Regions from separate parts of the Noviherbaspirillum sedimenti genome, predicted to be linked through region 1. Evidence: predicted binding sites of a transcription regulator. Region 1 holds the regulator's gene; the other holds the start of a gene.
The links. Region 1 encodes LexA, which represses DNA repair genes until DNA is damaged. Its sites were predicted from a motif close to ACTGTATNNNNATACAGT; they were not measured.
Positions count from the first base shown of each region.

Region 2: the regulator LexA is predicted to act here: its motif matches at 1,448-1,465, upstream of D3878_RS08765 (DNA topoisomerase IV subunit B).

Region 1 is NZ_QYUQ01000002.1:116,968-120,378, reverse strand. It holds gene rplI (50S ribosomal protein L9) at 1-296, opposite strand, end outside; gene rpsR (30S ribosomal protein S18) at 324-608, opposite strand; gene priB (primosomal replication protein N) at 711-1,010, opposite strand; gene rpsF (30S ribosomal protein S6) at 1,028-1,396, opposite strand; gene lexA (transcriptional repressor LexA) at 1,634-2,296, shown strand; gene D3878_RS00610 (RNA methyltransferase) at 2,474-3,247, opposite strand; gene D3878_RS00605 (inositol monophosphatase family protein) at 3,377-3,411, shown strand, end outside.
Region 2 is NZ_QYUQ01000002.1:1,862,085-1,865,495, reverse strand. It holds gene D3878_RS08765 (DNA topoisomerase IV subunit B) at 1-1,423, opposite strand, end outside; gene D3878_RS08760 (vWA domain-containing protein) at 1,562-2,731, opposite strand; gene D3878_RS08755 (AAA family ATPase) at 2,766-3,411, opposite strand, start outside.

The sequences.
Region 1 (3,411 bases):
GCGATGTCGTGGTTGGTGACGGAACCGAACAGACGGCCATCAACACCGGACTTTTGCGAAACCTGGATGGTCTGGCCGTTCAGCTTCTCGCCCTGGGCTTGCGCTGCTGCCAGTTTTTCGGCGGCGACTTTTTCCAGTTCGGCGCGCTTGGCTTCGAATTCGGCGATCGCGGTCTGGGTGGCGCGACGGGCCTTGCGTTGCGGGATCAGGAAGTTACGGGCGTAACCATCCTTGACCTTGACGACTTCACCGAGGTTGCCGAGATTGACGACTTTTTCCAACAGAATGACTTGCATGTTTTTCTCCTAGTTCTCGGTCGTCGATTACGCGTTGTGCAGATCGGTGTACGGCAGCAAGGCGAGGTAGCGCGCGCGCTTGATGGCGGTATCCACCTGGCGCTGGTAGTGTGCCTTGGTGCCGGTCAGGCGTGCCGGCATGATCTTGCCGTTTTCCTGGACGAAGTCCTTCAGGGTGTCGACGTCCTTGTAATCCACCTGTTCAACGTGTGCTGCGGTGAAGCGGCAGAATTTCTTGCGCTTGAACAGCGGGTTTTGCTGCTTGCGTTTTTCCTTGAGCTTGTTCTTGTCGAATTTTTTACCGAATGCCATTTTTGGCTCCTAAATCTGTATTTGTCATGTTGGGAAAGAGTACCGCTTTCACCTTAATCAGTTGAGGACAGAGTACCACTTCGTTTAACTCTGTCCCCAATCTCAAGGATTCTTTCCCGCAATAATTTCAATAATATGAAACACGAGGCTTTTACTGTTGCGGTTCTTGCGAGCCAGGAAGCCGTTGAACTGGTAACTTGTACCCAATTCCGCCTGGCTGAATCGCCCCGAAATCTCGCCCGCGGCAAGCGCGGCAATTTCGAATTCGACCAGCCTTTCCACTCCTGCTTCCACCTGCTTCGATGTGTGCAGCAATCTGCCATTCACAATCGGGATGCCTGCCGGTGTGTAGCGCAAGACGTCGCGCTCGGCAATGCAGGCCTGCAGTTCGAACCGGTTCACGCCCCTTGTTTCGTCAATTATGCGGCAGGCGCTTCGCTGCGATGGCTCTTGGCGGCGTCTTCCTTCTGCACAGCCTTCATCATCGGCGACGGCGTGGTTTCAGCCTTCTTCAGACGAACGGTCAGGTGACGCAGCACAGCATCGTTGAATTTGAAGCCGGTTTCGATTTCAGCCAGGGTCTCGGCGTCGCACTCGATGTTCAGGCAGACGTAGTGCGCCTTGGCCAGTTTGTCGATCTGGTAAGCCATCTGACGGCGGCCCCAGTCTTCCACGCGGTGGATCTGGCCGCCGCGGGTGGTGACGATGGCTTTGTAGCGCTCGATCATTGCGGGCACTTGCTCGCTTTGATCCGGATGCACGATAAATACGATTTCATAATGACGCATGTAATCTCCTTTTGGACAGATTAAGAAATTGCCCACCCCGGCGTCAAGACGAGTGTGGGAAGAGGAAAACCCAAGATTTTGCCTTGTATTTCAATAAAACTCAAGGCTTTCAAACGCTTACCGCTATTTCACGGCAGAATCTTCGGGAAATAGCGCTTGCAATCACATCAATACTGTATAAAATTACAGACTGTTTATCCAGACAGCGTAACGCTGCCTCTTACTCACGGATCGCCCATGCTGAAACTTACCGCCCGCCAGGAACAAATCCTCAATCTGATCCGCGAAGCCATTGAAAATACGGGCTTTCCGCCAACCCGCGCTGAAATCGCCGCCGAACTGGGTTTTCGTTCGGCCAACGCCGCCGAAGAACACCTGCAGGCGCTGGCGCGCAAGGGCGCCATCGAACTCTCGCCCGGCACCTCACGCGGCATTCGCCTGATTGAAAGCACGACGGGCGCGCCGGGCCGCGGGCGCAATACGCAAATGGCGCTGCCGCACCCGGCGCTGATGCAACTCGCCCTGCCACTGGTGGGACGCGTGGCAGCGGGCTCGCCGATCCTGGCACAGGAACACATCGAAAGCACCTATAACGTCGATCCCGCACTGTTTTCCGCCAAGCCGGATTTCCTGCTGAAGGTGCGCGGCATGTCAATGCGCGATGCCGGCATTCTCGATGGTGATCTGCTGGCCGTGAAAAAAACCGATACTGCCCGCAATGGCCAGATCATCGTGGCCCGCCTGGGCGACGATGTGACGGTCAAGCGCTACCAGAAGTCGGGGTCCGTGATCGAACTATTGCCGGAAAACCCGGATTTCAAACCGATCCGGGTCAATCCGGACCAGGAGGATTTTGCCCTGGAAGGCCTGGCGGTCGGCTTGCTGCGCAGCTGGAATTGATATCCCGGCCAGCCAGGAACTATTGATTAAATTCAACTGTCCAAGGTGTATTGATCGAGGATCGTTTTCAGTGCCGTTCCGGTGATGCAAGCATTTCGCGCTTCCCCTCTCACTTAACGCGGGGTGTTTGCGGGCGCTTCGGGCGTCCAAACCGGAACGGCATATTTTTATTCCAGGTTATTTCTCTTTCCTGTCGGATTTTGCCATTGCCAGCATCTGGCGCGCCATGCCACGCAGAATATTGACTTCCTCCGTCTCCAGCGCGGTACGTGAAAACAGCCGCTTGATGCGCGGCATGAGCTTTTTCGGACTGTCCGGATTGAGGAAATCGATCGCCACCAGTGCCTGTTCCAGATGCGCATACATGCCTTCGACCTGCTCGACGCTGGCGGCCTCGCCCTTGAAGCCAATGCCGCTGTCACCCAGCTTGCCCGCGGTTGCGGCCATGCGGCCTTCATAGGCCAGCACCTGCACCGCCTGCGCCAGGTTCAGCGAGCTGTAATCCGGATTGGCAGGAATATTGATCAGGACATTACATTTTTCTACCGCCTCATTGGGCAAACCGAAGCGCTCGTTGCCGAACATGAGTGCCGCCTGCAAACCGGCGTCGCCCGCCAGTTGCTCGGCAAGCGTGCGCGGCGTCACCACCGGCGGCGAATATTCGCGCAGACGCGCACTCACCGCCGCAGCGAAATTGCAACCGGAAAGCGCCTCGTCGATCGAGCCGACGATGCGGGCGCCTTCCAGCACATCCTGGGCGCCGCTGGCGAACGCCACTGCTTCCTCGTCGCGCGCAGGTTCCGGGCAACGCGGATTGACCAGCACCAGTTCGGAAAAACCCATGGTTTTCATGGCGCGCGCCGCTGCGCCGATGTTGCCAGCTCGACTAGTTTCAACAAGGATAAAACGCAGGCGTTTGAAGAGGGTGGTGTCGGTTTGGGGCAGGTTCATTTAAAATAGCGCCATTACGCGGCAAGGGACAGACAACGCATCGTCCATTTGCCGCATCGCTCATTCTTTCAATTTACAAGGTTCCCTCATTGCGGTTTGCAAGGGAACCGCCATTCTAACGGAACCTGTATGCATCCCATGCTCAATACGGCGATCAAGGCCGC
Region 2 (3,411 bases), 1.7 Mb from region 1:
CAAACAGGCGGTCGCGTTCGGTTTCCCAGGAGTTCAATACCTTGCCGCGCAGCGGCAGGACCGCCTGGAATTCCTTGTCGCGGCCCATCTTGGCCGAGCCGCCGGCGGAATCGCCCTCGACCAGGAACAGTTCGTTGCGGGTGATGTCGCTGGATTCGCAATCGGTCAGCTTGCCCGGCAGAACGGCGACGCCGGAAGATTTTTTCTTTTCCACCTTTTGCGCCGAGCGCAAGCGGGACTGCGCCTGCTTGATCACCAGATCGGCCAGCTTCTTGCCGTAATCGACGTGTTCGTTCAGCCACAATTCCAGCGCCGGCTTGGAATAGCCCGACACCAGCCGGACCGCATCGCGCGAATTCAGGCGTTCCTTGATCTGGCCCTGGAATTGCGGGTCCAGCACCTTGGCCGACAGCACGAAGGAGACCCGGGCAAATACGTCTTCCGGCAAGAGCTTGACGCCCTTGGGCAGCATCGAGTGCATCTCGACAAAGCTTTTCACCGCGCCGAACAGGCCATCGCGCAAGCCCGATTCGTGCGTGCCGCCGGCGGAAGTCGGAATCAGGTTGACATAGGATTCGCGCACTACATTGCCGTCCTCGGTCCAGGCCACCACCCAGGCCGCGCCTTCGCCTTCGGCGAAGCCTTCAGCATCGGCATTCGCATATTGTTCGCCCTCGAACAACGGGATCACCGGATCGGCGCCGGAGGCTTGCGCCAGCGATTCGACCAGGTAGCCGCGCAAACCCTGGTCGTATTGCCAGCTTTGCGTGTCGCCATTTTTCGCATTGACCAGGGTGACTTTTACGCCGGGCAGCAGCACTGCTTTCGAGCGCAGCAGACGTTGCAATTCGCCCGGCGGGATCGCTGCCGAATCGAAGTATTTGGCATTGGGCCAGGCCGTCACTTTCGTGCCGGAGCGCTTTTCATCCTTGGCCAGGCTGCGCGATTTCAGTTTTTCGATCACGTCGCCGTCGGCAAAGGCCATGTCATGCGCGCGGCCTTCGCGCCAGACCGTGATTGCCAGACGGGTTGATAACGCATTGGTGACCGATACGCCGACGCCGTGCAAGCCGCCGGAAAACGAATAGGCGCCGCCCGAGCCCTTGTCGAACTTGCCGCCGGCATGCAGGCGGGTAAACACGATTTCCACGGTCGGCACCTTTTCTTCCGGGTGCAGGCCGACCGGGATGCCGCGGCCGTCATCTTCGACGCTGACGCTGCCGTCGGTGTTGAGGGTGACCAGGATATTCTGGGCGAAGCCGCCGAGCGCCTCGTCGGAGGCGTTGTCGATCACTTCCTGGATGATGTGCAGGGGGTTTTCCGTGCGGGTGTACATGCCCGGCCGCTGCTTGACGGGTTCGAGTCCTTTCAGGACCCGGATCGATGATTCGCTGTAATCGGAAGAGGATTTTTTGGTGGCCATGCAGGATGATGAGTGAATACAAAAACTGTTTATTTATACAGTAGAAATTTTACAGCCATCAGATTACTCTTTTCCAGCAATTTCTGCATGAGCAATTTTTGTTGCGATAAAGGTAATGTGTGGCTCGCCTGCAGCCGCCTATTTGCTCAACATGCGCATGCCACGCTCCAGCCCGTCCAGCGTCAACGGGAACATTTTTCCCTGCATGATCTGGTGAATGATGGCAATCGACTGGCGATATTGCCACAAGCCTTCCGGTTCCGGGTTCAGCCAGATGAATTTCGGAAAAGCCTGGGTAAAGCGCTGCAGCCAGTTGGCGCCGGCTTCGTCGTTGTTGTATTCCACCGAGCCGCCCGGTTGCAGGACTTCATACGGACTCATGGTGGCGTCGCCGACGAAGATCAGCTTGGTATCCGGCGTATATTTGCGCAGCACATCCCAGGTCGGGAATTTTTCGGCATGGCGGCGGCGGTTGTTCTTCCAGAGGTAATCGTAGACGCAGTTGTGGAAATAAAAGAACTCCATGTTCTTGAATTCCGCACTGGCGGCGGAAAACAATTCCTCGGTGCGGGCGATATGGTCGTCCATGCTGCCGCCGACATCGAGCAGCATCAGGACTTTGACATTGTTCTTGCGTTCCGGCTGCATTCTGATATCCAGATAGCCGGCATTGTTGGCGGTGGCGCGGATGGTGTCGTCCAGCGCCAGTTCTTCCTGCGCGCCTTCGCGGGCGAACTTGCGCAGGCGGCGCAGCGCCACCTTGATGTTGCGCGTGCCAAGTTCGCGCTCGCTATCGTAATCGCGGTAGGCACGCGCTTCCCACACCTTGACTGCGCTGCGGTTGCGCGATTCGCCGCCGATCCGTATGCCTTCAGGATTGTGGCCGCCATGGCCGAAAGGGGAGGTGCCGCCGGTGCCGATCCACTTGCTGCCGCCTTCGTGGCGTTCCTTCTGTTCCTCCAGCAGCTCGCGCAGGCGATCCATCAGCTTGTCGTAGCCGAATTTTTCCAGTTGCGCAATCTGCTCGGGCGTCAGTTCCCGTTGCATGCGCTGGATCAGCCAATCCAGCGGGATCTGGCTGTTTTCTCCGAAAGTTGCGGCGATGCCCTTGAAATACAGACCGAAAGCCTGGTCGAACTTGTCATAGTGCGCTTCATCCTTGACCAGGGTGGTGCGCGCCAGATAATAAAAATCATCCAGCGAGGGGCCGATCACGCCCTTGTGCAGGGCTTCCAGCAAGAGCAGAAATTCCTTGATCGAGACCGGAATTTTCGCGTCTTTCAGCGTGAAGAAGAAATCGATCAGCACGGCAATCCCCTGGCGCCCGGCATGGCTGCGCTGCTCAGCGGTTGTTGCGCGCCATGAACAGCAGGCGCTCGAACAGGTGCACGTCCTGCTCGTTCTTGAGCAGGGCGCCGTGCAGCGGCGGCACCACTAGCTTGGCATCCTGGCTGCGCAGGGCTTCAGCCGGAATGTCCTCGGCCAGCAAGAGCTTGAGCCAGTCGAGGAATTCCGATGTCGACGGCTTTTTCTTCAGACCCGGCACTTCGCGCACTTCATAAAAGGTTTGCAGGGCCTGCGCCAGCAAATCCTTTTTCAGGTGCGGGAAATGCACCTTGACGATGTCCTGCATCGTATCCTTGTCGGGGAACTTGATGTAGTGGAAGAAGCAGCGGCGCAGGAAGGCGTCCGGCAATTCCTTTTCATTGTTCGAGGTGATGATCACCAGCGGCCGGTGGCGGGCCGTGACCATCTCGCGCGTCTCATACACATAGAATTCCATGCGGTCCAGTTCGCGCAGCAAGTCGTTGGGGAATTCGATATCCGCCTTGTCGATCTCGTCGATCAGCAGCACCACCGGCTGCGGCGCGGTGAAGGCTTGCCACAGCACGCCCTTGACGATGTAGTTGTGGATATCCCTGACCCGCTCGTCGCCCAGTTGCGAATCGCGCAGGCGCGACACCGCGTCGTATTCATACAGGCCCTGC